DNA from 3 places in the Sporosarcina sp. Y1004 genome. Region 2 is predicted to be linked to each of the others. Evidence: riboswitches for the same ligand, from Rfam matches in the RefSeq annotation. Region 2 holds a riboswitch; each other region holds the start of a gene.

Region 1 (10,125 bases), on a different contig from region 2:
AAATAGATTCAACGCCTTTCAATCGAAAAGTAGTAGTATTCATGAACCCTGAAACGATGGCGGTGCTAAATTATTTTGATAACGGGTCGATGGCCGAAATTTTTGATGCATTTTCACCTGCTGAAGAAACTGTAGTGACACATGTTGAAGCTTTCGAGAAAATGATTTCTTACATTACGCTTGACCCTACATATGTCTATGACGAAATCACAGGTAAGTATATCCTATGCGGATTGCTTGATGCTGCAGAAGCGGTAGATGCAGTAACTGGTGAAATTATTTTATTGGAAGATATATAAGACTTTACTACATGTGAAAAATTGCAAAACTAATACTTTACATTTAATCTGTTATAACTTATTATGAAGATAATAAGTTTCCTTAGGGAAACAAAAGTGAGATTCATTTTTTTAATCATAAAGTTTCCCTAGGGCAAAAAAATTTACTATAAAAGTTGCCTTAAGGAAACTTTTGCATATATATATAGATATATGGAGGTGTGTAAATATGAAAGATGCAATAGTAGTTTCGAATTTGCATGTGTCGTATTTCGGAAAAGAAGTGTTACATGATATTGGATTTAGGATAACTGAGGGGAAATCAGTTGGGATCATTGGACCGAATGGAGCAGGGAAGTCCACTTTGCTTAAAGTATTACTAAATTTGATTTCAAAAGATAAAGGTGATATTACAATCCTTGGCTCCACGTTGAAAGACGTACGTAAACGAATTGCATACGTACCGCAACGCAGTACAATCGATTGGGATTTCCCTATTACTGTAAAAGATACAGTTCTAATTGGTACGTATCCGAGAGTTGGACTATTGAAAAGACCCGGTCGGAAAGAGAGAGAATTGGCTCTGAAATGTCTTGAGAAGGTAGATATGAAAGAGTTTCAGAATCGGCAAATTGGAGAGTTATCTGGTGGCCAACAGCAGCGTGTTTTCTTGGCCAGAGCACTTGCTCAGCAGGCGGATTTGTTTTTACTCGATGAACCATTTGTAGGGATTGATGCTACGAGTGAAGAGATGATTGTGAAGATTTTAAAAGAGTTACGAGATGAAGGGAAAACGATCATTGTTGTTCACCATGATTTGAATAAAGCGGAAAAGTATTTTGATGAACTGCTGTTATTAAACAAGGAATTAATTGCGAAGGGCAGTGTCAAAGAGGTGTTCACGCCTAAAATGATTTCAAAAGCGTACGGCGGACAATTATCATTTTTAGATGAGGTGATGGCGAAATGATTCATTTCTTAGAAGCTATCATGCAATATGGTTTTCTACAAAAAGCGCTTATTACATCTGTGATGGTTGGTATCATTAGTGGCGTCATTGGTTGTTTTATCATTTTAAGAGGAATGGCCCTCATGGGGGATGCGATATCTCATGCTGTATTACCTGGTGTCGCAATTTCCTTTATGCTGGGCATCAATTTCTTTATCGGGGCAGTAATAACAGGTATTTTAACGGCTGTAGGTATCGGTTTCATCAACCAGAATAGCCGTATCAAAAATGATTCAGCAATAGGCATCATGTTTACAGCAGCATTTGCAGCTGGGATTATTCTAATCACTTTTCTAAAGAGCAGCACGGATTTGTATCATATCCTCTTTGGGAATGTGTTGGCGGTTAGACCTTCTGATATGTGGATGACACTTGTTGTTGGTATTTTCGTTTTGTTAAGTGTGTTTTTATTTTATAAAGAATTGCTTGTCAGCTCGTTTGACCCGATTATGTCTCAGGCATATGGACTTCCGACTAAAATGATTCATTACTTTTTAATGGTTTTGCTAACACTTGTCACTGTTGCATCGTTACAAACAGTAGGCATCATTTTAGTAGTTGCGATGCTCATTACACCTGCTTCTACAGCTTATTTATTGACTGACCGACTATCTTCAATGATCTTCTTATCAGCAATATGTGGAACGATTTCAGCGGTCATCGGTTTGTATTTGAGTTTTACGTACAATCTCGCTTCTGGCGCAACGATTGTACTCGTCGCAACTGCATTATTTTTTACAGCGTTTATATTATCACCGAAACAAGGACTATTGTGGCGGGCTATTCGAACAAATAAACAAAAATCAGCCGTTTCTTAAATGCAAATTCAAAATAGGGGGAAAGTTTTTTTATGAAAAAAAATATTATGCTGGTTGCGATGATTGTTGTAGGAGTCTTTTTGTCGGCATGTGGCCAAGGTACGTCTGCTCCAAAAGAGAAGGGTGAAAAACTGCAGGTTGTTGCAACGTATTCAATTATCTACGATATTGTAAAAAATGTCGGAGGAGACTTGGTTGATGTTCGAAGTCTGGCACCGATTGGATCAGACCCACACCAATACGATCCACTTCCGGAAGATGTCGTTTTGACGACAGATGCGGATGTTGTTTTTTATAATGGGCTAAATTTAGAAGAAGGAAATGCATGGTTTACGAAATTGATGGAAACGGCCGGGAAGTCGGGCGTTGATGCGCCAGTATATCGTGTAAGTGAAGGAGTTAAGCCGATGCTCCTCAATTCGGAGGACCATAAAGGGGAAGAAGATCCCCATGCTTGGCTCGATGTACGAAATGGCATAAAGTACACAGAGAATGTCCGTGACGCATTGAAGAAATTAGACCCAGATAATGCGGCTAAGTATGATGCTAATGCGGATGCTTATAGTGCTGAACTTCAAGCCCTTCATGAAGAGATTATACAAAAAATGAATGAAATTCCTAAAGAACACCGTATACTCGTAACTAGCGAAGGTGCGTTCAAGTATTTCTCAGATGCGTATGATTTTAGTGCGGCTTACATTTGGGAAATCAATTCACATCATGAAGGAACTCCTGAACAGCTGACAAATATCATTTCTACAATTAAAAGCGAAAATGCTCGGGGCTTATTTTTAGAAACGAGTGTCGATCCCCGAAGCATGGAAATGGTATCTCGCGAAACTAATGTGCCAATTAAAGGGAAAATATTTACAGATTCCTTAGGGAAACCAGGTGAAGATGGGGATACGTATATAAAAATGTTGAAATGGAACACGGACATGATTTTTAATGGTTTGAATGACCAATAGACTACAAAGCGGCCTGAACTTTCAAATGGAAAGTTCAGACCGCTTTTGTCATTTTAGATTAATAAAAATACCATCTAGATTTACATCTTTCTTTAATAATCCATATTCCTTCATCCATTCGGCAGTTACTTTCCATGTTTCTTCATCTTGTTCCCCAAATGTATGAGGAGCTTTCATTTTGGGCAGTAGAATTGACAGAGATTTTTTTTCAACCTCTTCTACGAGTGGGAAATTGGCTGTATCCTGATTTTTCAATAGAATCGATAGTGCTGCTTCAGGATCTTTTTCAATATCATCAAACGCTCTTGCGGAAGCTCGCCAAAATGCTTCAATGTTCTTCTGATCTTTCTCCCATGTATCATCACTCGTTACGACAACAAGCTCATAAAACGAGGGTACGCCGTAATCTGTAGGATCAATCACCCCAGTTGGGTAACCTTCAAATTCGAGCAGGGGTACTTCATGATTGATGTATGCACCAATTACAGCTTCTGCACTTTTCGAAACGAGTGATGAATTCAATTCAAATCCTACATCTACCATTTTCGTTTTATTATAATCGGCTCCGTCCGCTTCCATCACTGTTTGGAGAATGGCTTCGTTCAGTGGAATCCCTGTATAACCAATTGTCTTCCCCTCTAAATCTTTAGGTGTTTTAATCCCGGTTTCTTTTAAAAATGCGACATGATTAAGCGGAGATCGGACTAGGGCTCCGACCGATTTAACATCTATGTTCTGCTCGGATTTTGCAATAATGACATCCGGTTGATAGGTGATTCCCATAGTTACTTTACTAGCGGCTGCAAGATTAATGGGATCTGTTGGATTTGCAGGAAATTGAATATCAACTTCAATTCCTTCTTCTTTAAAATAGCCTTTTTCCTGTGCGACATACAAGAAACTGTGAACTGCATTTGGATACCAGTCGAGCATGATGCTTACTTTATTGTCTTTTTCTGCATTACAAGCGCTCAGCAGTAAAATAAGTGCGATGCATGATAGGGATAATATGATTTTCCTCAATTTTTAGTCCTCCATTTTAACAGTCGATTTTCAATGAATGTGATTCCCATGAAAAATGTAATTCCAACGAGGGTCAGTACAAGAATAGGTGCAAATACAGCTGCACCATCGAACTGCGTCATCATTCGGCGACTAAAGTATCCAAGACCAGCCTGCGCCCCGAGCCATTCCCCGATTGCTGCGCCAATCACACTCAGTGTAACGGCAATCTTCAATCCTGAAAAGAAGTGGGGTAGGGCAGTGGGAACAGAATATTTCAAGAAAATATCCTGTTTTTTTGCGCCCATTGTTAAAAAAAGCTCGCGCATTTCTTTACTTCCAGAAGATAGCCCGTCGTATGTATTTACAGTAATCGGGAAAAAGGTGATGAGTACTGTAACTGCGACTTTACTCCAAATTGTGTATCCGAACCAGAGTACAAAAATAGGTGCAAGTGCAATAATAGGAATCATTTGTGAAGCTATTAAAATCGGATAGAGCGCTTTTCGAACTCTGGGACTGGAAGACATCCAAACGGCGATTGCAACTCCTGAAATAATTGAAATGGCTAGTCCGATGATAATTGTTAGCAAAGTCATCGGTAAGTGCTTTAACAACAGTATTTCTTTTAGCTCCCAAAAACGGATTAAAATTTGAATAGGAGAAGGCAAGATGAATGGTTTATCGTAAAGTCTTGCACCTAGCTCCCAGATGCTACCGAATAATGCAATGATCAGAAGGGGGGTAATGTTTTTCATTGCATTACCTCCCTACGTAGCGTATTTAGCAATTGTTCCTTTAGCTCAAGCAAATCCGTTCGATGTAAATCACTTCTTGTTCTAGGCCTTTCAAGTGGAACTCTGATTTCTTCGAATGAAGTCACCGGCTCATTTCTTAACAGGAAAATACGGTCTGATAAAAATAGCGCTTCTTCAACGTCATGTGTAATGAATAACACAGTAGATTGATGTATCTTCCATTGATCAATTAGCCACTCTTGCATTGATAACTTAGTTATTGCATCTAATGCAGAAAAGGGTTCATCCAGCAGGAGAAGGGAATTTCCGGAAAGGACAGCGCGCAAAAAAGCGACTCGCTGTTTCATCCCGCCAGAAAGTTCTGCCGGATATTTTTTTTCTGTACCGCCAAGACCGAACTCCTTTAATAACGGTAATACCTGATTGCTTGCAGACTGCTGTTTCATCCCTTTTAGTTCAAGTGGGAGACATGCATTTTCTAAAATCGTGCGCCAAGGCAGAAGCAAATCCTGCTGCGGCATATAACCGACGCTACCAAGGCGGCGGTTGTTTTGAACCCCATCGAGTGAAATGGTGCCAGAAGTAGGTTCATCTAATCCTGTTACAAGTCGGAAGATGGTACTTTTACCGGAACCACTAACCCCGATTATTGAAATGAATTCACCGGGTAGTACATTAAATGATAGATTTTCCAGTATGTTGTTGCTTGAATGATAAGCGAATGATACATTGTCAAACGATAACATTGGAGTTTTCAACCTCGGGCCACATCTGTTTCGTATTGGCCATATCCCAAAACATATATTCATAGCGAGTTGTATTAAGGAAGATTTCTTCGAGCTTTAATAGTTCATGTTCAGGTTTTCCTTCTGCAGATTTATTCATCAAATCGATACACCAGATTGCGAGGTCGCCGAAATCTTCGGACGAATACATGCGTATCCAATCACCGTATAACGGATGTTCAGCTGCACCTGGAATCGCATTTAGCTCTTTACCTATTTCCCAGTAACTCCACGCGCATGGAAGAAGTGCAGCCATAACTTCGGCGACAGTACCGTTTTGGCTGACATGTAACATGTAGTGCGTATAGGCAAGCACGATAGGAGAGGGCTTTGCATTTTCTAGTTCATGTTCAGAAATACCGAACCGGAGCGCATAACTACGATGTAGTGCCATTTCTGTATTCAGTGTGCCATCAAGTAGCGTAGCGAACTTGCCCATTGTTTCCAAGTCGTCGGCTTTTACAGCACCAATTGCAAAAACTTTTGCATAATCAATCAAATATAAATAATCTTGTACCATGTAGAATCTAAATTTATCGGGGTCTAGGGTACCATTGCCAATCCCTTGAACGAACGGATGGCTGTGATTCTGTCTCCAAATTGGTGTTATTTTTTCCAGTAAGCGGTCAGTAAACTTCATCTCTCCAACACTCCCTAAAATTGATAGCCAACCAAAAAACCCACTCCTTGAAAAAGAAGTGGGTTGTAGACTGTCAATTGTATCTGCAAAAACAGACTGGCAGAAATATTGTGTCAGCACCTCTTCCTTACGCTGGTATTAACCAGTTCAAGTTATAAGGGTCAAGACACATGCCTCTCTCAGCTCTGTTAGAGCACCCCTAGCGGTGGATCTTATGAAATTGGATTCATCTCTAATATAAGCATAGAAAAATTGGGAGGTCAACCTTAATTTTGGAATTGAAAAAAGGAATGCATGTTTCATTTTTCTCGGTTTGTCCTGTAAAGTAGTAGAAAAGATCATTGAAAGGGGAAATGACAGTGAAGTTTTTCCATACTGCAGACTGGCATTTAGGTAAGCTTGTTCAAGGCATTTACATGACAGACGGACAACGGTATGTTCTTGACCAATTTATAGAGGCAATCATAGAGGAGAAGCCCGATGCGGTCGTCATCGCAGGGGATTTGTATGACCGGGCAGTACCGCCAACAGAAGCCATTGCGTTGCTCGATGAAGTGCTCGAACGAATCACCATAGAACTAGGGACGCCGGTCCTCGCTATTAGCGGTAACCATGATAGTCCTGGGCGTCTCCATTTTGGCAGCGGATTGATGCGAGCAAACGGTTATCATATAGCCGGTCAACTGACGAAAGTTATTGAGCCGGTCGTTTTGACGGATGAATTCGGCGAAGTCCATTTTCACCTGGTTCCATTTGCAGATCCTTCCGTCGTGAAACATATACATGGAGATGAAACGATTGCGAATCATAATGACGCGATGAAAAAAGTGATAGAAGGGATTCGCTCCCAGATGTCAAATAGTGCGCGACACGTTTTTGTTGGACATGCGTTTGTAACACCTCATGGAGAAAGCGAAGACAACACAAGTGATTCGGAACGGCCACTCGCGATTGGCGGTGCGGAATACGTATCGGCACATCTTTTTGAACCGTTCCATTACACGGCACTTGGTCATTTGCATCAGGCGCATTATGTATTGAATGAGTCAGTCCGTTTTGCAGGTTCGCCGATGAAATATTCGATTTCAGAAGAACATCATAAAAAAGGTTTTTTCATTGTCGATATGGACGCTGATGGACACACCATTATTGAAAAACGTGAGTTGAAACCGGAACATGATATGCGGACGGTCGAAGGTACGATGGAAGATATCTTATTGCATCCTATAAGTGAGGATTATGTTTTCGTGAAATTGCTGGATGAAACGCCGGTTTTATTTCCAATGGAAAAAGTTCGTTCGGTCTATCCGAATGCGATGCATGTTGAGCGTAAAATGGTCAAGCTGACTGCGAATAGAGTGGACGAACAACAGAGGACGGAACATGGTAAACACGATGATTTAACATTATTTAAAGCATTTTACGAAGAAATGAAAGGCGAGGCGGCAGATGCGGAAACGGAAGAATTGTTTGCGCAAGTTCTCCATGAAGTTATGCAGAAGGAGGGGACGGGACTTTGAGACCTATTCAATTGACGATGACAGCGTTCGGTCCGTATAAAGGGACGGAAACAGTCGATTTTAGGGAATTGAAAGACAATCGGCTATTCGTCATTTCAGGTGCGACCGGGGCTGGGAAAACGACGATATTCGATGGAATTTGTTTTGCATTGTACGGCCAGGCGAGTGGAGAAGACCGGACGGATATCCGGGCGATGCGAAGCGACTTTGCTGACGATACAGTCCAGACAGCCGTCGAGCTGACATTTGAGATACATAACAAGAAGTACCGTATCATGCGTCAAATCCCTTATCTGAAAAAAGGAAACAAGTCCGAAACGGCTGCGCGCAGCGAGTTTTATGAACTTACGGTAAACGGGGAAGTACCGCTGGTCGATAGGCAAATCGTTTCTGAAATCAACAAAAAGGCGGAAGAACTGATTGGTTTCACACAGGCGCAATTCAGTCAGATTGTTATGTTGCCTCAAGGAGAGTTCCGGAAATTTCTGACATCTGATACAGAAAACAAAGAAACAATTATGCGTAAAATATTCAAGACGGATCAGTACCGTGAAATTGTGGAGCAGTTGAAAGGGCAGAAAGACGGTGCACAGGCGACGCTTACCAAAGAAATGCAATTAAGCGAAGGGCATATTGGTCAAATAACATCCTTACTGCCGGAACGGGAATCCTCAGTTTTTACTGTCTTGGCAAATGAATATTATAACGTGAACCAAGTCGTACTAGGATTGGAAGAGGAACTCACATTTTATCAAGAAAATACAGTTATCGTTAAAAAAAGCTATGATGACGCCTATTTGAAGCATACAAAAATGCAAGAAATGTATCACGCTGCGAAAAGCATGAATGAACGCTTCGTTGAACTGCAGCAAAAAGAGTCGAATTTAAATGGGTTAATAGAACAATTGCCAATTATGGAGCGTAAAGAGCACCAGATAGTCAATGCGGAACGGGCTGTTTCCATTGGTGAAATCGAGATGCAGTTTCTCTCATTGAAAGCGGAAGCTGTAACCAAATCAAATGAATTTAAGATAGCCAAGCAAGCAGTGCAGGTTGCAGCAGAAAAGATGGAAGATGCTAAACACCAATTTCATGTTGAAGAAGGAAGAAAAGTGCAACGTGAAAAACTGGCTGAAAACTTGACTCGATTAAATGACTATCTTCCGGCAGTTGCAAGTTTAGCGGCTAAAGAAGAGGCTTTAGATGTACTGAAAAAAGAAAACATTCGTTTAGAAAAAGAGCTCGCTGCATTGGTTGGGAAAACAGAAGAAGAAAATGGTAAGCTTGACAGTTTGAAACTAGAAATCGATAACTTTGAAAAAAGGCTTGTTATGTATGATGAACGTATTGATCAACTAAATGAAGTGAATGAAAAATGTAAAGTGCTGGATGAATTCATCGCCATGCAAAATCGGGTGAATGTATTGGAAAAAGAAAAGAGCGTCCAAGAAACGAATTATAAGACGTGTAAATCGGAATATGATGCAGTGGAACAACTGTGGTTGGATAACCAGGCAGCGATGTTGGCAGAGTCACTTATAGACGGGGAATCGTGCCCGGTGTGTGGAAGCGAACATCATCCCGTCAAATCGCATAAAACAATTGAAGTGGTCGTATCAAGGGAACAGCTTGAGTCGGAAAAAGCTCGGTTAACAGAAGTCGAGGGGCAATTCCGAAATACGACAATCACCTATCAAAATGCGGTCGAACAGAGAAATGGCATAGAATTGGAAATGAAACGGCTTACAATAGAAGTAGATGAAAATAATCTGCATGAGTCCAAAGTAAATTTAGAAAGAGAAGTAGCTGTTCTTCGTAATGAAAGGAAACTACTGGTTGAACTAAAAGAGAAAGCAAAAAAGCAAGAAATAATTGCCACGCGATTCGTGACAACTAAATCTGAGATGGAACTTACATTGTTTCAACAGCAATCTTCTTACAATACTCAATTAGCCGTTTTGCAATCGACAGTACAGACAATCCCGGAAGACGTCCGCATCCATTCTCTTTTACAGCAGCGAATTCTCGAAACAGAAAAGAGTAAATCGGAGTTGGACCGTGCTTGGGAAACGGTGCAGAAAGTACGTGAAGAAGCAATACAACAACTGACAACGGCAAAATCCTCTGAAATTCATGCAGTAAAATCTTTAGAGGAAATAGAAGAGAAGAGAAACCATGCCGAAAATAGATTCAAAGAAGTATTACAGAAATCGGCGTTTCCGACTGAACAGGCTTATCGTGAGTCAAAAATGACTGAAGCAGACCGTAATTCATTGAAGGAACAAGTTGTGGAGTTTAAACAGCGGCTTCATACTTTGCGCGAAACTGTAGCTGAGTTACGATTGAT
Region 2 (10,125 bases):
CGAAGTCGGAGAGGAGATTTGCAATCTGAAGTGTATCTTTCTTCAATGAAATTAGTATCTAATAGTACTCACATTATATCTCAGTCCATACATCTAAAAATCACTCACTCAATAATAAGCACCCCAGCGCAGGCGCGGCAAAGGGGTAGCCGAAGCCCTGAGACTGGATGCGAAGCGTTAATCCAGGCTCAGGGCCAGAGGCATCCCAAAAGCGCCAAGCGGTCTACGACCCATACTTCGAATCACAACTCTCTCAATATCAATTTTCATTACTTTTCCCGGGAAATTTTGAATGCGAATAATAGAAGAAATACAGTAAAAGCGTATCCTACGGGGATGTAATGCTGGAATTGGGGTAAACTATGCTACTAAACAAAAAACAAATGGAGTAGATGGAGTTTGACAAAAACGCTATCAAATGAAACGAGGTGTATTAACATAGACCAAATAAATTGTGACTTTACCCCACTGAAAGAACAATTAATAAAGGGGCTAGAGAATGTTTTGGTTCAAGTTAATCATGGAATAAAAACATTGAAAAGTGATGACTATTGTCTATTAGGAAAACTTGCTGATATTAAAGGGGAGTTTGAAAAAGCGGAAGCTGTTGCTGCATCTTTTTATCTAAATTGTTATTTGTCACCATATACTGACAAGTACTTAGCGATATCTACTAGCATTCAACGCCTTTCAAACCAAAGACATGGTGCATTGATTGTGATTGAGCGAGAGAATCACTTGGATTCTTTCATACGCTCTGGAACGCCCATCGGTGCTACATTGACTCACTCTCTATTGGAATCTCTCTTTTATCCGGGAAATCCTCTTCACGACGGCGCTGTATTGGTTCGTAATAATCAAATTTTTTCTGCCGCAAATGTTTTGCCTTTATCAAACATAGTTGTCGGTGAAAAAAAGCTAGGTACACGTCATCGGGCTGCGATTGGTTTATCCGAAGTAAGCGATGCTTTAGTGTTGGTAGTTTCCGAAGAGACAGGGAAAGTTTCTTTTGCTATAAATGGAGAAATTCATCCTATTATTACTTCAAGCGCACTATTCGTATAATTTCGGGGAAATGAATTTAGTGAGTTAAAATGAAAAAAGGTGTGAAAGGATGAGTAGTCATCCTTTCACACCTTTTGACTATTAAGAACGTAAAGTTTTTAAAGCGCCGCTCCAAGCAAGAACTTGGTCAAGCATTGTGTTAGCGTTACCAGCATGGTAGTCAGCAGGTTTGAACACGCTCATGTCTTCGAAATCTGACATTAGTGAGAATGTAACTGCCGTACGTACGTCAGCAACTTGTAGCTCACCTAAGATTAGACGAAGGTTTTCGTGTGCACGCGTACCACCTAAGCTACCATATCCAACAAACCCAGCTGCTTTGTTGTTCAATTCTGGGTTCAAGTAGTCAAGTGCATTTTTAAGTGCTCCACCGATTGCGTGATTGTATTCAGGAGTTACGAAAATATAGCCGTCGAAAGAAGCCATTTTTTCTGACCATGCTTTAATTTGAGTTTCAGCATCAGGTTGTGCGTTTGCTGAGCCCAAAAGTGGAAGGTTATAATTTGCAAGATCCACAATTTCATATTCTGCGTCATTGCGTTTTTGTGCAAATTCGTTCATCCATTTTGCAACAGCATCACCATTACGACCTACACGTACACTACCTTGAACAATACCGATTTTTAGTTTTGCGTTAGTCATTGTTATTTCCTCCTCATTATTCTTGCCAAATAGTTTATTGAAAAAACCCATTACTTACACCGCCATTACTATTCTTTGTTGGAAAATGTGAATGAAACACGAATATCTGCAATTGGATTACATCAGAAGATCAACCAATTTGAATTTACTGTGCTACCATTCCGTTCTTAATTTGATGCGTACTTCGCCATGACGGGACTTATGTAATTCTCTGAGAAGTGAAAAGTTCAATTTAAATATAGTATCTCCAACTTAATTTAAATTGAAAGTCCTTCTATGATGTAAATGAATTGTATAGTCACCTAAAGCTAGAATCCAAAATAATTAATTGGAAAGTGGTTCCAAGAAAGTTATATAAGAGGTGCTATCTTGAATTCGAGATAATTTAAGCTTAAGCCCTTTAAACTTATTTGTCTACATATCTGCTTTGCTAGCTAAATGAGTCGTTTTGTAATTGCATGATACCTGAAATGTTTCCTTTTCAGACTACGAGGGAAAATAGAATAGTATGTAAGGGGGGAATCAGAAATGGGGAAAACGATATATGTTGTGCGCCATTGCTCAGCCGAAGGGCAGGAACCGGAGGCGGATTTGACTGCAGAGGGCATATTACAAGCGGGGCATCTTGCAGACTTCTTCGATGAAATTGAAGTGGATCGGATTATTACGAGCCCATTTAAGCGTGCACGTGAAACAGCCAAGCCTCTAATGGAAAAGAAAGGTTTGTATGTCGAGGTTGATAGCAGACTGAAGGAGAGGGTGTTGAGTTCGACTGCGTTTAGGGATTGGTTGATAAAACTCGAGGATACCTTTTTGGACCTTCACCTAAAATATGATAATGGGGAATCTTCAAGAGAGGCTATGTCGCGGATATGCGATGTAATTGATGAACTAGGTGAGGAATCAAAAACGGTGCTCGTAACGCACGGGAATTTGATGGCATTGTTGTTAAGATGCCATGATGAACACTTTGGTTTTGAAAAGTGGCAAGCACTAACCAATCCAGATGTCTACGTCGTTCACATTAATGACGAAGCCACAACCGTGGAACGACTTTGGAGTAACAAAAGCGGAGGTCGCCTGCAAGACGCGACAAGCACATGACAAGACTGCGAAGCGGCGCACTATGTCCTGTCTAGCGATGAAAAAACAGGCCGATGGAGTCTTGGCCTGTTTGGTAGTTTGATATATTAACCCATTGTAAGACTAGTAACAATGACTAGTGCGATAATAACGAGTGCCCCAAAAAAACTGAACCACATGGATCGGTCGGGATTATTCGGTCTGCTGTCTGCTTTATGCATACAAATGCGCCTTCTTTCGATATTGTATTTTTAATTATACTCTTCCTGGTCTATTAAAGAAGTAAACACGCTCCTAAATAATATACTTATCAGTCTTCTTAGAGCGGGTATGGTACACTAAATACAAAGCTGAATAGTTCAACAACCACTGGGGGAGCCTTTTTTAAGGCTGAGACGTGCATGGATGCGCGGACCCTTGGAACCTGATCCGGATTATACCGGCGTAGGAAAGTGGGTACGCCTTTTAGCACTATGTAAATGGCCAGCCGCTTCCTAACGTCATCGGAAAGCGGCTTTTTAATATATATAAAAGGATGGCGAATTGAATGGTACAAGTGGCATTGACGATTGCGGGATCGGATAGTGGTGGCGGTGCGGGTATTCAAGCGGACTTGAAGACGTTTCAGGAATTGGGTGTTTTCGGTACGTCAGCACTTACAGCAGTTACCGCGCAAAACACTTTTGGCGTTTCGGCGATTCAACCAATTGATTTGAACATCATTGAAGCGCAAATAAAGGCGGTAATGGAGGACTTCGAAGTCACAGCCATTAAGACGGGAATGTTATTTTCTTCAGAAATTATTCATACAGTGGCAGATGCTCTTCGTTTGAATAGAATTCCGCTGGTTATCGACCCGGTGATGATTGCAAAAGGCGGTGCTTCATTATTAAAAGATGAGGCGGTTATTGCATTAAAAACCGTTCTGGTACCGCTTGCGGCCATTGTAACGCCAAATATCCCGGAAGCGGAAGTAATTGCGGGAATGGAGATAAAGTCTGATGCGAATATGGAAGAAGCGGCGAAACGTATATTGGCTTTGGGTGCTCGTGCAGTCCTCATTAAAGGGGGGCACCGCAAAGAAGCGTTATTCGCGGAAGATTTGTTTATGGGAGCGGATGGAGAACGATTTTCAGTTCGCTCGCCTTGGGTAGATACGAAAGATACGCACGGAACGGGGTGCACCTATTCTGCTGCACTGACAGCTTTTCTCGCAAATGGGGAACCTGCTGCGAAGGCGGTGGTTTCTGCGAAATGTTTCATTCACGCGGCTATTGAAGATGGACTAGGAATTGGTGGAGGTCACGGCCCTACGAATCACTGGGCGTATGGGCGACGTGAAAAAAAGATACTTGAAGGGGTTGTAGTGAATGGATAAGCGGACTGTAAATCTCTATTTCATCATGGGAACTACGAATTTGGCAGGACTCGACCCACTGTTCTTATTGGAAGAGGCGCTAAAAGGTGGTATCACATGTTTTCAGTTACGTGAAAAGGGGCATGGTGCTTTACAGGGTGAAAAACTGAAGTCTTTTGCTATCTCGTGTAAGCAATTGTGCGGACAATATAATGTGCCGTTCATCGTCAATGATGATTTGGATCTGGCAATTGAGATAGATGCGGATGGCGTCCATCTTGGACAGGAAGACGGAGATGTTATTGCGGTGCGCAAGAGGGTCGGCGAAGGCATGCTCATCGGTGTTTCTACCCATAATGTGGAGGAGGCGCTAGCCGCATCTGATGCGGGGGCAAATTACATTGGCCTTGGTCCTGTTTATGAAACGACGTCGAAAAGTGATGCGCAACCTACCATTGGGGTTGAAATGGTAAGTGAAGTAGCAGCTCTTTTGCCTGGGTTACCTATCGTTGGTATTGGCGGTATTACAGAACGTAAGGCGGGTGCAGTTATTAAGGCAGGAGCGTCCGGTGTAGCAGTGATTTCTGCGATTTCGGGAGAAGAAGATCCTGCGGAAGCGGCAAGTCGAGTGAAAGGGGCAGTGCTTCTTTCATTAACTGGCATCGAAATGTGATGTTTAACCATGCGTAAAATACACCACACTTCTGAATAGGACGGAGGCGTGTTTATGAAAAAGAAAGCATTTGAGATACAATCCGTGTTGCATAAGCCAGATTTGATTTATTTCACATGGAATGATGTAGGTGGGACCTATAATGTCTATAAAGACGGATGCCATTTATATGAAGGAACCGTGCCTGAATTTAGCGACGGTGATTTCAAACATGGCAAACTATATAATTATTCCATTGAACGAGTCGAAGATGGAAATGTTGTCGACGTTATTGTATTGCAAACGCCTGCTTTTGCTGAAGAGAAGGAACTAGAAAATCCACTCCAATTCCTTATTATGACAACCATCGTTGCAAAAACGCAAATTGCGCTTTCTTGGGAAAGAATTAAAGATGTAGACGAATATGACGTTTACCGAAATGGAACATACATGGCGACGGTAAAGGGAAATCGCTATATCGACCGGGACTTTTCGTTGGATGAAGTTTATGTATATTCCATCGAGTCCAAGCGACCACTCGTGAAATCGGAAGAACGGTTTAATGTCTTTCAGTCCGTTGTTTCCTCTGCTTTCGGGTTAGTGAATCCGAAGTCGTCGAAGGAAGAAGCGGCGGTTGAAAGGTTTTCGGTAGTAAAAGTAATAGGCGAGGCGAATAAACTGCTACTCCCCGTCCAAGATCGAGTGCAGTTACCAAACGCGGATAAGTGGCATTTTAGATATACGACTTTTCTGGAAGACGAATGGGTGATGAATCCAAACCTGTTATCACGGAATCGGTATTTCAAGGGGGATGACAGAGGGTTTGACCCAAATGGGGATAGCTATCGTACCCGTGTGGACATCGACCTCGAGTACAATCTCAAGGACTCTCCGCTAACGTTCACGAGGGATGTGGGTCCTTCGGTTGCTTATTCTGTTTTGAAGCGCTTTCGAGAACAGGAAACAGCGTCTAGCGAAGGGATTTCATTGGAGCGTACAGACCACAAGAAAGGCGAGTCCGGATTCCATCTTACCCATGCTGTAGGCAATCCTTTAACGACAGCTCCTGATATCGATTATGAAGTACGTGCCGTTATGCGGCGGGATGGTATGTATGACTTATGTGGCTATCACGATCAGGCACCCAATCATGAAATCTATTTGATTCGCGGTGAAGGGGAAACGTGGGCACCGATTCATCAGGCCGAGAGTAAAGGTCTTGCTTGGATGTCGGGTGTAACGGCATGGCAATACTGGCGAATATCTAATTTTGAATAGTAAACACATGCCCGTTGATTAACTAAAAATAGCCAGTAAATAACGTGCACACATACTGGGCACTACTTGCAGAATTTCATTTGGATTGCTTTGAATTGAACAACTTCTATACGCTTATCGAGAGGTCTAAATAAGTAGGTATGCGACTTCGTCGCATCCCTACTTATTTTTTCGGTAATCTTATGGTGTCTGTTCATCCGTCGCATTGAATGCGGGTGCCTACTTCTCTGAAATTATTCGCGCGGGCATTCAGTCAATCGACAAAGGGCAGACGGAAGCAGCAAGGTCTCTCGGTCTCACACAAACGCAAACGATGCGTTCTGTTGTGTTACCGCAAGCTTTCAGAAGAATGTTGCCGACTATTACGAATCAGTCTATTATCAGTTTCAAAGATACTTCACTTCTGTCCATTATAGGAATTGCAGATATTGTACAGAAAGGGAAAGTACAGGCAAGTGCTACGTTCATGCACTTTGAAATCTGGCTGACAGTTGGTATCATATACTTCATCATCATCTATCTGTTGTCGCTGCTTGCCAGCTTCTTCGAAAGGAGGTTTGTGCTTAGATGACTATTATCCAAGTAACAAACTTAAAGAAATCATTCGGTGACCTTGAAGTACTGAAAGATATCAATGTTGAGATAAAGGAACGTGAAGTGGTCTGCGTTATCGGTCCTTCTGGTTCTGGAAAAAGTACATTTTTACGCTGTTTGAATCGTCTGGAAGACATCACTGCGGGTCGTGTTGTCATTGATGGATTAGATATCACAGATTCGAAGCAAGATATCAATAAAATACGTGAAAACGTCGGTATGGTATTCCAGCAATTTAACTTGTTCCCTCATATGACAACGCTTCAAAATATCATGCTTGCCCCCATGAAACTGGGTAAAGGTGATAAGAAATCGATTGAAAAGAAAGCATTAGAGTTATTGGCGAAAGTTGGTCTGTCCGATAAGGCGCAGACGTATCCAGGCGAGCTTTCAGGTGGTCAAAAGCAACGTGTGGCAATTGCTAGGGCGCTTGCAATGGATCCCAAAATCATGCTGTTCGATGAACCAACTTCTGCGCTCGATCCTGAAGTGGTTGGCGACGTACTCGCAGTTATGAAACAACTTGCTTTGGAAGGTATGACGATGATTGTTGTAACGCATGAGATGGGCTTTGCGCGTGAAGTAGGAGATCGTGTCATTTTCATGGACGGCGGTTATATCGTAGAAGAAAATATACCTGAAGAAATTTTCGGAAACCCTCAAGAAGTAAGGACGCAAGCATTTTTGAGTAAGGTACTGTAAGAATTCAGCTGAATAGAAAACAAGTGAATGGGAAAGCTTAATAGGCTTTCCTGTTTTTTTTTGCTTGAAAATCAGCGGTGTACATGGTGGAAGGAGTGGTGGATTTTGAAGCATATCTATAAGCCTGGGGAAGATTCATCTAAACCAGTCCTGCTTTTGTTGCACGGCACGGGAGGTACGGAACAGAATTTACTCGGACTTGCAGAGTCAATCGACCCGAATGCAGGGGTACTTGGCGTTCGAGGGAATGTCCTTGAAAACGGCATGCCCCGTTTCTTCCGTAGGTTAGCAGAAGGTGTATTTGATGAGCAAGATTTAATCTACCGTACGAATGAATTGCATGATTTTATTGACAAAGCTGCAAAGGAAAATGGTTTTGATAGGTTAAATGTCATCGCAGTTGGTTATTCGAATGGAGCAAACATCGCGGCAAGCCTGCTGTTCCATTATGCCGATTCTTTGAGAGGTGCAATTCTTCACCACCCGATGGTTCCGAGACGGGGCATTAATTTGCCTGACTTAACTGGCATTCCGGTATTCATCACCGCCGGAAAAAACGATCCGATTTGTCCTGCAAAGGAATCAGAAGAACTGGATGAACTGTTGGCGGGAGCGGGTGCAGCGACGGAAGTCCATTGGGAGATGAACGACCATTCGCTGACGCACACAGAAGTGGATGCAGCGGTGGAATGGTATAAAAGAGCTTTTGTGCAAATGAAATGAGGCTTTTGAAATGGGTTTTTTAGACATGTTATTCGAAAAAGCCAACTACAATAACGACAGAGGAGACGGTAACTATGACGAAAACGGCAATCGTATACTATAGCATGGGTGGTACGAACTACCAATTGGCGCAATGGGCAGCAGAAGCAGCAAAAGAAGCAGGATCTGAAGTGAAAGTGATAAAAGCTCCGGAGACAGCGCCACAAGCCGTAATCGATTCAAATCCTGGGTGGAAAGCGCATGTTGAAGCGACAAAAGATGTTCCAGTTGCTACGCCAGAAGACCTTGCCTGGGCGGATGCAATTATTTTTAGCGTACCGACACGTTTCGGTAACATGCCGGGTCAAATGAAGAACTTCTTCGATACGACAGGCGGTTTGTGGGCACAAGGCAAGCTTGCCAATAAAGCAGTAAGCGCAATGTCTTCCGCACAAAACCCGCACGGTGGCCAGGAGGCGACAATTCTGTCACTATACACGACGATGTACCACTGGGGAGCAATTGTTGCGGCGCCTGGTTACACGGATGCAGTTGCCTACGGAGCTGGCGGAAACCCATATGGAACAAGCGTAACCGTCGACCAAGACGGAAAAATGGTGGATGGCGAAGCGGCGATCAAAGCGGCAGTTGCTCATCAAGCGAGACGAACGGTGCAAGTTGGAGAAGCGATGAAAAGCATGAACGCATAATACAAAAAGCCGACCTTCGATGAACTACACTCCAAATATTAGGTGGTGTAGTTCATTAATAGGTCGGCTTTTTTGTGTTTGAAAATTCTTTTGTTTTCATCTGGAGGGGTGACCGACCAAATATCCGGTCGGTATATTCTCGTATCCTAATGTTAAATTCATAAGTAAGTCGTTCGCAAATGACAGGCTAGGTGAATCTTCAAAGAGTCCTCATTGTTGTTTAAGTCCAGTTGCAGTAAATGTTCGATTTTTCGTATGCGTTGGTACAGTGTGTTGATGTGAATATGTAGTTTCTCGGCCGTTTTTGTAGCAGACCGGTTTGATTCGAAATAGGAAAGTAAGGTTTCCTCCAACTCAGTTTTGTGTTCGTTCGCGTTCGTTAGGGGAAGAAAGACTTCAATGACAAATTGTCGGATCTCCTCAGGCGATTGGTTTAAAAAAAGCTTGTTCAATCCGATGTCTTCATAACGAATTATATCCAGGTGGTTACGTGAGGCCAGGTAGGTCAGTGTTTTATTGGCTTCTTCATACATTTTTTTTGTGGCGTGCAAGCCATTATAAATTGCACTAGTGCCTGCACGGAAAGAAGGTTTACCCCTTGTGTCCCACTCTTGTTTGATAGCTTGGAATTTCTGGTGAAAATTAGAGAAATAATCCGGATTGGTTAAGGAAGCAAAGAAGATGACTCGGTTTTGTAATCCGTAAATCATTGTTCCTGTCATGGGCAATTCGCTCTTTAATTTTAGAATTAAGTGGTGGATCTTGATTTCTAGTAGCTGTAAATCCGAGTAATTTGGTATTTCAAAAATTGTCATGAACCAATGGGAAGTAGCGTTTAGGTTGAAGTTCTGTGCGAGCGCGTCAAGGTGTTCAGCGTTTTGAGCGTTAAGCAGTGCCAGGAATTGTTCGTGTGTCTTTTTATAAAAGTATTCAGTGGCAGTTTGATTTTTGATTAACTCTAAAGCTAAAATGGAACTTCCCTGTTCGAGCACAATCCGATCCGGTTCGGATATATTCTCGTCAACGTCAATTATGAAACAACCAAGAAAGATGGAGCCATTATGAATAGGGTGCAAATAATGGGTTGTTGCAAAAGGGGAATCCTCCTTTAAGTGAATTGGTTTCCTTCTGTTTGAAAAGATTTTTTTAAGTTCGAAAGGATCGTAATTGGGTGTTTCATTAAGATTGTACAAATAGAATTTGTCTTCGATAACGTTGAAAAAGTTGACGGGTGAATCAATCAATTGGTTGAATTTGTGTATGATTGCCTCCAGGCCATTATTCTCTAATGAAATAGTCGTTAACGCCTCATGTACTTCGTGTCTTTTTTGAAGTTGGTT
Region 3 (10,125 bases), on a different contig from region 2:
ACACCTTTTTCCCAAAACGCTTGTTTTGAAATATCTTCTCCAAGATGTTTCATCGCAAGATCTTCAACACTCATAATTGCAGTATCCTGTAAAAGCGCTATATATTTTTGTTCAAATCCTTCTCCAACTTCCAGAGCTTTTGCATAAATGCTCAAGGAGAACAAATAACCAAACGTATACGGAAAATTGTAGAACTGTACTCCTGTAATATAGAAATGGAGTTTCGAGGCCCAGAAATGTGGGTGTACCGTATCAAGGGCATCTCCATAAGCTTCTTTCTGCGCTTCTGCCATTAACTCATTCAACCTTGCGGCAGGAACATTTCCATTTTTCCGTTCTTCATAGAACCTTGTTTCAAAGAGGAATCTAGAATGGATATTCATAAAGAATGCAACGCTTCGCTGAATTTTATCTTCTAACAAAGCGATCTTTTCATCTTTTGTTTCAGCCGCTTTAACTGCAGCATCCGCAACAATCATTTCCGCAAATGTTGAAGCCGTTTCGGCCACTCCCATTGCATACTGTCGATTCATCCAATGAACAGGACGCAACGCATAAGAATGGAATGCATGACCAAGTTCATGTGCAAGCGTCGCAACATTCGACATTGTTCCACTATAAGTCATAAAGATACGTGATTGCTCTGACATCGGCATACCTGTACAGAATCCACCCGGTCGTTTATTTGGTCGGTCTTCCGCCTCTATCCAACTCTCTTCAAACGCAATTCGTGAGAATGATTCAAGTTCTGGACCGAATTCACCAAAGTGTTTTAATATGAATTCTGCTCCTTCCTGATAGGTCATCTTCTTTGTAGATGTTGTAACCGGTGCATCCATGTCATACCAGTTCATCTTATCAGTACCTAGCATTCTCGCTTTGGCGTTCAAGTATTCCACGAAAGGCGCTTTATTTTCGCCAATTGCTCCCCACATTGCATCGAGCGTCTTTTCACTCATTCGATTGCGGAGCAAGGGTTCTTTCAATACGGAATCCCAGCCGCGTTTCTTGTATACTTCCAGTCTAAATCCTGCGATATGATTTAAGGCAGATGCAAAAAAGTCTTCTTTTCCTTGCCATGCTTCTTCCAATGCTTCAAATGAATGTTTTCGTATGGATGCATCTGCATGTGAACTTAGATTATTCGCCTGCCCTACAGAAAGTTCTTTTTCTTCTCCGTCAAGTTCAATTTTTATCTTAATATCACCGACCAACATATCGTACAATTGTCCCCACCCATGATAACCATCTACACTCAAAGAAGTGATAATACTTTCTTCTTCTTCGGACAATTTCAATTCCACTTCTTTGCGCCATTCATTCAGTACGAATGCAAATTCTTTTAATTCATCTGATACCATAAGCTCATTCCATGTATCTTCATCAGCTTTAGCAAGTGTTTGTTGAATGATAAGCCAGACTGTTGAGAAGCGTGCCCCTAGTGAAGCCGTTTCCCCTTGCAGTTGCAATGCTTTTTTATCAGTCGTGTCAGCCGCTAGAAAACAGCCAATGACAGCGCCTGCCTGCGACATATTAAGTGCTGCGTCAACCAGTGATTCAATAAGATTTGCAACGGCTTGTGAATCGGTTGCAGACTGGGGAACTGGAAATTTTGAAGCTGTTTCTTCTAACGAACTGATTTTCTCCTTTACACCATCTAAGTGTGTCCGCAATTCGTTTGATTCACTTCCACCTTTGAAGAAAACGTCAAGATCCCAGACTTCCGAATATTTTTTAAGCGCCATATTAATTCCCCCTTCACTTCATTCTAAATCTTCTAAAAACACCATCTAATTATAACATGAATCTTCGGTATGCGAAATTATGCAATTGTGACGGAAGGTTCATACTTTCCTTCGCAGGGTCCAGCTTTCCTCTGTATACTATTCAGTAGGGGGATTTAAATATGTTTAGAATACTACTCATGGTACTTTCACTCATTGCAGTTATTGTTGTCAACGCAACTGCAAATATATTACCTATCAATGGAAAAACAACTGGTGAAATCTCAAATAGTTTACCGGTATTATTTACACCAGCTGATTATGTCTTTTCAATATGGGCAGTTATATATATGCTAATGGCTTTCTGGTTATATGGCTTCATACGGAATAAGGCAAACGTTGAACACGCATTGTTCAACCGTAGAGCAGTTTTTTTTGTAATCAGCTGTCTTTTTAATGTTGCTTGGATTCTACTTTGGCATTTCGGTTATTTTGAATGGACGATTGTTATCATATTAGGACTTCTGTTAGCGCTATTGTCCATTTATTTTACCTACTCCAAAAAAGATAATTCCTTTTTCGGTAGGGTTCCAATTGCAGTCTATCTTGGATGGACTTTTGTCGCAGCAATTACAAATATCAGTTATGTCCTCACTTTGCATGAGTGGAGTGGATTGGGATTAAGTACCCCATTATGGACCGTCATTTACTTGACCATTGCTACTGCAATTGCTCTTCATTACCTATACCATTATGCAGATATTTCTCTAGCTCTCGTCTTTGTTTGGGTATTTATCGGTATCGCTGTAAAAAATGGTATAAATGAGTTATTTGTTACTACCGCAGCTCTGTTTCTTGCAGCCACCATTATCGGCTTCATGGTCATCAATAGAAAATCGCTTGCAACCAAATAAGAAACCGCCATTCTTCCATAAGGAAGGACGGCGGTTTCTTATTTAGGCTCAAGTAGCCTGGGTGCTGTAGTAAATAATATGGATGCAACGATTGCCGTCAATATAATTGCAGGGATCATATAGGAAGCGTTATAAACAAGAGAATATAACCAGACAGGCTGTCCTTCAGGCGCATAGGAAGCAAAGAACACAATGCCACCGATGAAGTGAATCAGGTATCGGAGAAGCCCCCCTATGATTGTCCCAATGACGATTGCGGCAACCACTGAACCTTTCTTACCTTTCGTTTTACTACTTAACAGCCAAGCTAGTGTTACGCCTGCCAGACCCACAACGGCATAAGCCACGAAATAATCGAGCGCCGCTTGAACAGGGTTTAATACATAGCCCCCTGTTACCAACTGCAGCAGTCCACTTACAAAACCTGTAAGCATACCCCCTGCAATTCCCCAACGGAATGCCATAACAACTACCGGTAGCATTGACAACGTAACCGATCCGCCTTGAGGCATTGAAAATCCGATTTTATCTAGAACAAAAGAAATTGCTCCTAAAATAGCAACCTCAAGTAATAATTGAAGTCTTTTCCTATCCATCTCAAATTCTCCTCCTACCTAGTTGTAGCGTAGGATGTGGGCATAAAAAAAAGACATCCCGGATAGAATGGGACATCAAATATGTCAGTTTCCATCCACATTCCTACGCAAGAATAATCTTACAGGTTCTAAGGGTCAGAACTTCATGTCCAATCTCAGCCAAAACAGGCACCCCTTGTGGTTAAAGTTATTCAAATGTCTATTTCATTGTATAGGAGGGTAATCCTATAAGCAAGATGATTAACAAACATAGTGATTTTCCTATATAGTAAAAGTTGAACGGAGGAATCTACATGACAAACAGTAAACTATTAGCTGCTCTATGCTATTTTAGTGTCTTCTTCTCCCCTTTGCTTCTTCCCATCATTGTTTATTTTGTTACAGATGATCGAGAAGTGAAATCCCATGCAAAACGTTCTTTAGTTTCACACCTTGTTCCTGTCATCCTCCTTATTGCTACAATTGTCATATTTTCTTTTTCAATGTTTTCCTTTACGGAAAGTATCAATGGAATGCCGAGCACAAACTTCGGATTTTGGCAACTTACGCCATTCTTATTCATGCTTATCTATGGACTACTGCTTATGGCCATTCTAGTATGGAATGTTTTTCAAGGTGTTAAGGTATTGAGATGAATGTTTACTAAACCTCTATTTCGGGAAAATGATAAATATATGCTTTCACTAGGAGTGATTATTTATGAAAATTGGAAAACTTTTAAAAACCGCTATGAAATGGGCGCCCATTATCTACCCGGTTGTGAAAAAAGCCATGTCAAATAAAAAAACATCAGGTACATTAAAACCAAGAAGATAATAAGATGGTCTACAAACATTTTTATGGTTTGTAGACTTTTTTGTTCTGTTTATTATGATATAGTATGATATAGAAAAGAATGCACGGTAGAAAGGACTTGGAAATAATGATTGCAAAAACGGTAGAGGAAATTGAAGCTTTAAAAAAAATCGGCAAAATTGTAGCCGAAATCAGAGACGTGATGAAAGAAGCGACAATCCCCGGTAAAACAACAAAAGAAATTGATGACATAGGCGGACGTCTCTTCAAAGAGAAAGGCGCAATTTCAGGACCGATTGCAGAATATGACTTCCCTGGAAATACATGCATTAGCGTCAACAGTGAAGTTGCGCATGGCATGCCAGGTTCCCGCATTATAGAAGATGGAGATCTCGTTAACATCGATGTCTCCGGTTCATATAATGGATACTTCGCTGATACTGGTATTTCTTTTGTCGTCGGTACGCCTGATGAAAAGAAACAGCAATTATGTGATGTAGCTAAAAGTGCATTTGAGCGTGCAATGACGAAGGTCAAAGCCGGATCCAGTTTAAACCAAATTGGAAAAGCGGTTGAACGCGAAGCAAAAGAACATGGCTTGAAAGTCATCAAGAACTTGACTGGTCATGGCATTGGTAAAGCATTGCACGAAGAACCATCCCATGTGCTCAACTATTACGACGCTTGGGATAAGACACTTCTGAAAGAAGGCATGGTTCTAGCGGTCGAGCCCTTTATCTCTGAAAAAGCAGAGCATATCATCGAGTCTGGGGACGGATGGACCTTCATCACACCTGACAAGTCGCTCGTTGCACAAATCGAGCATACGATTATCGTTACAAAAGGTGAACCAATTATACTGACACAACTCTAATAACAAAAAAGGGCTGTTCCCCGTCAATCCAATGTAGCTGGGTTGACGGGGACAGCCTTTTTTCATTTCTTTTTGGGAAGTCCAATTGTTTTCGAATTGCCTTCTGCAAGATGGCCTTTATACCATACTTTTTGAACCGTTTTAATACCTTTTGTCAGTTTTCGGTAATCGCGTTCTTCAGCATATGATAATAGCGTCAATACTTCTCCATCACCACCTGCACGTCCTGTTCTACCCGAGCGGTGCAAGTACTGTTCAACTGTATGTGGCACGTCTACATGGATAACGTGCGTTAAGCCATCGATATCCAGTCCTCGTGCAGCCAAATCAGTTGCTATTAAAATCTGTAATTCACCTTTACGGAAACTTTCCAATGTTTGCTGTCTTTCAAATTTCGTCATTTCTGAATGCAGGACTGCTATTGGTGCTTCGTTATACTTGAGCTTCATTTCTTTCATGCGAAGCTGATCCACATTGTTAATAAATGCAAGAGCACGAATTCCCTTCAAATAAGAAATCCCACGCAATACATCTGTTTTGTCCCGTGCATCTGTCTTCACAAATGAATGAACGACGGTACCTGACTTCGGCATTTCTTCCGGGCCAACTTGGATACGAATTGGATTTTTCATAAACTTGCTAGCAACAATTTCAATTTCATCTGTTATTGTTGCAGATACGGCAACAACTTGTCTTTCCGGATTTGCCGCCTCAATCATACTTTTCACGATAACGCGATGATCACGCGCTAGCAGCTGATCGCCTTCATCGAGTACGATGTGACGGATATCGTGCATTTTTAATTTTTTCACTTTAATGAGTTCAGCCAAACGACCGGGTGTTCCAACAACGATTGTCGGTTTTTTCTTCAACTGTTCAATCTGACGCTGCATATTAGCCCCGCCAATTAATTGTGTCACAGTAATACCCGTCCCTGTCACCCATTCTCTGATGACGTTGACGATTTGCATCGACAGCTCCTGAGAAGGTGTAATAATCAATGCCTGTGTCTGTTTTTTATCGCCATCGACCAATTGTAGAAGCGGTAGTACAAATGCAAGTGTCTTACCCGAACCAGTCGGTGATTCTGCCACGATATCTTTGCCTGCAATCATTTCTGGAATCATTTTTTCCTGGATGGGCATTTCATATTCAAATTTCCATTTTTCTTTAATCATATCGTCAAAATTCTCTAAGAAGGACATCATTATCCCTACTTTCACTCTAATCTCTTCAGTTTATCATAAGAGGCCCTTGGAGACTCTATTTCTGACAAAACTGTTTAAGGTTTTCGTCTTGCGTTGACTAACTGTTCGAATGCATAAGCAAAACCTATAAGCTCCGGCTCAGTAAATGCTTTACCTGAAAACGTTATACCGAATGGCTCGCCTACTTCTGTATAAGCCGCTGGGACCGTAATGGACGGAAAGCCCGCTGCCGCTCCGAAACTGCATCCATGATCTTGTGGAAAAACCAGCGCTTGAATATCGTGCTCTTCAAACACTTTTCCAAGTGCAATGTCACCCGCTAGATGACGATTCCGAAGAAGCGCCTCGATATAAGCACGTTCCGTTAGTGTCCCGCTTGTCCTCTCAACCTTCTCCAACATTACTTGACCGAATTTCAATGTCTCATCTGCGTGTTCATTGTTGAAACGGATGATGTCTGCCAATGTGCGAATCGAGTTTGTCGCTGGTGTTCCTCCCAGATAAGCGTTCAAAGATGCCTTAAACTCGTAAAGAAGTACGTTGTAGCCAAGGTCATTTTCCATTGTACCCAAGTCGATAGCATCGATAATCACAGCGCCTGCTTCTTCAAGTTTTTTGAGTGCCATGTCAAATAAAGACAAACGTTCTGTCGACGCTTCCCGTTCAAAAATTGAACGGGCAACGCCAAGACGGACACCTTCTAGCGCCCTGGTATCGAGGATAGACATCCAATCGACTTCGTCTAAACTGGACGCGCCAGCAGTTGCAGAGTCTTCCTGGTCTGAACCGATTAGCAGACTAAATGTAATAGCCACGTCTCTTACAGTCCTCGCCATTGGTCCTGGTGTATCTTGCGTATTAGATAGTGGTATCACCCCAGTTCGGCTAATCGCACCAACAGTTGGTTTGAGACCGACAAGCGAGTTCTGGGCTGACGGGTTGAGGATTGACCCTGTTGTCTCCGTGCCGATTGCCACGGCCCCCATATTCGCCGCAATAGCTGCACCTGCACCCGAACTCGATCCCCCGACATCGAATAAACCATAGGGATTATTCACTTGTCCCCCACGCGAGCTCCAACCATTCGTCATCCGGTCAGACATAAAATTCGCCCATTCTGTCATATTCGTCTTTCCTAGAATAACCGCTCCCGCCGCACGTAATTTCTTCACTAAAAATGCATCATCAGCGGCATAGAAATCTTTGAATGCAAGAGATCCACAACTTGTATGCATTCTATCCTTCGTTCCCATATTGTCTTTCAAAAGAACCGGAATGCCGTGGAGGAGTGAGCGCGGTCCTATTTCAAGCCTTTCTACATCAAGTGCCTTTGCAATCTGAACAGCTTCCAAGTTCAATTCCAGTACTGCATTTATATTTCTATTCCTATTTGAAATTGTATCAATATACATGTATGTAAGTTCTTCGGATGACAAATCCCCACTGCTCATCTTTTCCTGCATAGCAGTAATTGTTGCTTCATCTAACCAATCTTTTTGAAGTTTCTTCAATTTATTTTCTAACATCGTATGTCTACCCGCCTATCTTTAGCCTTTAGTCTTAGTTTACCTCAATTACCTAATCATAAAACAATGTCATTTAAAAATGCCGGCTATCGGAGTTGTTCCGGCCGGCAAAAAGTTAATCGTTACGTATGATATATTTTTTACAGCTGCGAAAAGCGGAAGTTTATAGTGGTGTTTACCATGTTGCTTGAAATCACGTTTGTTTCAAACATCCTCCTTACATCCTGTTTTCTAGATTACGTGCAGTGAGACTCTTTTCAACTTCGCTATTCTCTTTAAATGTTCCCAGTGTTTTATCGAATGACCTATGCGTAACGCCGAACCAGTAATTTTCATTTTTAAAGTGATGCAGTAGATGATGTTTTTTAATGTTTTTCCCCATTTTCGTCCGGGGCTGTATGGGTCTATGGGCAACATAATGTTTCCACTCATAAAAAAGGAAATAAGCAACCAATCCAGTCGAAAATGCCATCGTCAAGATGATACTCTTTGTAATCAAGTAAAAAATTAAAGAATAAAAGATAAATCCTGGCACGCTAAACCATAACGGTAAAAACAATAATTTAAGATTATCTGGTTCTACATGATGATCATAATGCAGCCGCTTGATTGTCTTTAGCAAAAATGGATTTTCTGGCGTTTTAATGTGAAACAAAAACCGGTGGACCATATATTCACTCGTCGCATAGGTTAGCAATCCCACACCCATTGCAACCCACGTCCAAATATGGAGTACATTCGGAACCGTAAAAGAGGCACAAATTAACAAAATAACTATCATTACCGCAACATCAGGAAAAGCAACAAATTCCTTGAGGTATTTCCTCATTTTCAAGCATTCTCCTTTTCTCTTGATTATATATTGACTATTCAGATATATCAACAACATAACAAAAATCCCCTATACGCTGGCATAGGGGATTTTTTCACCATGTACTATTTTTATACTTCTGATAGTAATTAACCTGTCTAAGAAATAGGTAAATTTTACGCTTGAAGTGACGATCCTTTTTATAAAACAAGGGATTGCCATATTTACCAGCTCGAAGTAATTTTTTTACGTGTTTAAGTACTTTTGGGTTTTTCACAAACTTCTTAAGTACAATTTTAGGTACTACGGTGAACAGAAAGTTTTCATTGAGTAGTGTTAGTTCTTTCTGTTGCCCATGAATGACATCATCGACTAGATACTTTGCCATATTATGTCCACAAGCAGTGATATAGTAACTTGATCGTCCTTGTCTTATATTCACTTCAAACACTTTGAACTTGCCATCCCGCTCATCATACTTCAAATCGAAGTTCGCATACCCTACGTAGTTCAGTGCTTCGAGGAATCCTTTTAACTTCATCATCATTTCTTCGTTGTATCGTGTGATGAGTGCTGTATAATTCCCGATTGCCGTTACAGTATGCTCTTGCAGTACGACTTGTGCAAAAGTAATCAGTTCGGCTTTACCACGACTGTTCATGTAAAAAACAGAATCCCACATATACGTGTCGTCGCCTGGAATATAGTCCTGGATAATTAAATCTTCCTTGTAGCCACTTGCTTTGATTTTCTCTATTACGACTTGAATTTCATCGTAGGAATCGACTTTGTACACTTTTTCCATACCTGTAAACGGATGCTTATAATACTCAACACCGTTGCTAGGCTTAATAATAATCGGAAACATGACCTTTTCCGTGAATGCCTTGTCGTCTTGGCAAGAATAATAATAAGTTGCCGGTGCATCAATGCCATGTTCAGCACACAACTTATAGAAATTTGATTTGACAAGTACATCGTTCATAAGCGGTTCCGGTATGTAATTAAACACGAAATCACTTTTCAGCTCTTCCGCATTTTCAATAATCATTCGTACGTAAAGATCATTCGTTCCAATAAGGAGCATTCTCTTTCCAGGTTCGGCGTATTTGACTGCAACTTCTTTCAAAAAACTAACAAACACTTTTTTTTCTGGAAGTTTCGGATTGAGTTCTATCTTTTTAATAATTGAACTTAAACTGGTGAATGATAAAGGTTCTTTTCCCACTAAAATCGGTTTAATGCCGTACTCCTCATGGAATGAAATAGCCATGTTGTAAGCATTCATGTCTGTTCCTATAATGATTGGTATGAAAGTATGATTTGTCATTTTGTCCTCCAACTATCTTTTCTACTCATAAGTGTAGGGCTCCTGTTTTTCATTGTCAAGAAAGCCAGATAGGTGTGACAAATAAATAATCCAGTACTCCCTCTTATATAGGTATGTACTGGATTTAAATTCCCATCTTATATTAGTCTTGCACTAAGCGAATTGGCCCTTCAATCGGCCAGATTGAAAAGTCTGTTATTATACCGTCCACATTGTATTGATAGGCTTTGTCCACCCATCTCTGGTTTTTCGTAGACCAAACTAATACTTTTCCACCCTGATTATGTATTTCATTAATCACACGCTTATTGATATATGAGACATTGAAATTAATATATGTTGCAAAA

The links. Region 2 has a riboswitch for thiamine pyrophosphate ahead of thiD (bifunctional hydroxymethylpyrimidine kinase/phosphomethylpyrimidine kinase). Riboswitches for the same ligand answer to the same signal wherever they lie in the genome.
Region 1: another riboswitch for thiamine pyrophosphate. It lies ahead of tenA (thiaminase II); the one in region 2 lies ahead of thiD (bifunctional hydroxymethylpyrimidine kinase/phosphomethylpyrimidine kinase).
Region 3: another riboswitch for thiamine pyrophosphate. It lies ahead of thiT (energy-coupled thiamine transporter ThiT); the one in region 2 lies ahead of thiD (bifunctional hydroxymethylpyrimidine kinase/phosphomethylpyrimidine kinase).

The regions. Positions count from the first base shown of each region.
Region 1 is NZ_JBYHFQ010000005.1:2,691-12,815, reverse strand. It holds gene AC25Y6_RS04975 (hypothetical protein) at 1-299, shown strand, start outside; gene AC25Y6_RS04970 (metal ABC transporter ATP-binding protein) at 508-1,248, shown strand; gene AC25Y6_RS04965 (metal ABC transporter permease) at 1,245-2,105, shown strand; gene AC25Y6_RS04960 (metal ABC transporter substrate-binding protein) at 2,138-3,073, shown strand; gene AC25Y6_RS04955 (ABC transporter substrate-binding protein) at 3,122-4,096, opposite strand; gene AC25Y6_RS04950 (ABC transporter permease) at 4,093-4,833, opposite strand; gene AC25Y6_RS04945 (ABC transporter ATP-binding protein) at 4,830-5,579, opposite strand; gene tenA (thiaminase II) at 5,566-6,258, opposite strand; TPP riboswitch at 6,366-6,469, opposite strand; gene AC25Y6_RS04935 (exonuclease SbcCD subunit D) at 6,618-7,778, shown strand; gene AC25Y6_RS04930 (AAA family ATPase) at 7,775-10,125, shown strand, end outside.
Region 2 is NZ_JBYHFQ010000001.1:129,301-139,425, reverse strand. It holds gene cdaS (sporulation-specific diadenylate cyclase CdaS) at 439-1,065, shown strand; gene AC25Y6_RS00805 (NADPH-dependent FMN reductase) at 1,147-1,707, opposite strand; gene AC25Y6_RS00800 (histidine phosphatase family protein) at 2,236-2,811, shown strand; TPP riboswitch at 3,152-3,258, shown strand; gene thiD (bifunctional hydroxymethylpyrimidine kinase/phosphomethylpyrimidine kinase) at 3,338-4,168, shown strand; gene thiE (thiamine phosphate synthase) at 4,161-4,820, shown strand; gene AC25Y6_RS00785 (DUF3238 domain-containing protein) at 4,875-6,077, shown strand; partial or broken gene AC25Y6_RS00780 (amino acid ABC transporter permease) at 6,274-6,648, shown strand; gene AC25Y6_RS00775 (amino acid ABC transporter ATP-binding protein) at 6,645-7,373, shown strand; gene AC25Y6_RS00770 (alpha/beta hydrolase) at 7,479-8,096, shown strand; gene wrbA (NAD(P)H:quinone oxidoreductase) at 8,171-8,785, shown strand; gene AC25Y6_RS00760 (helix-turn-helix domain-containing protein) at 8,944-10,125, opposite strand, start outside.
Region 3 is NZ_JBYHFQ010000017.1:34,909-45,033, forward strand. It holds gene AC25Y6_RS12445 (M3 family oligoendopeptidase) at 1-1,745, opposite strand, end outside; gene AC25Y6_RS12450 (tryptophan-rich sensory protein) at 1,907-2,638, shown strand; gene thiT (energy-coupled thiamine transporter ThiT) at 2,677-3,234, opposite strand; TPP riboswitch at 3,318-3,420, opposite strand; gene AC25Y6_RS12460 (magnetosome magnetite crystal formation protein family) at 3,528-3,869, shown strand; gene AC25Y6_RS12465 (hypothetical protein) at 3,934-4,050, shown strand; gene map (type I methionyl aminopeptidase) at 4,157-4,903, shown strand; gene AC25Y6_RS12475 (DEAD/DEAH box helicase) at 4,966-6,108, opposite strand; gene AC25Y6_RS12480 (amidase family protein) at 6,186-7,637, opposite strand; gene AC25Y6_RS12485 (sterol desaturase family protein) at 7,855-8,466, opposite strand; gene AC25Y6_RS12490 (carboxylate--amine ligase) at 8,564-9,778, opposite strand; gene AC25Y6_RS12495 (glycerophosphodiester phosphodiesterase) at 9,921-10,125, opposite strand, start outside.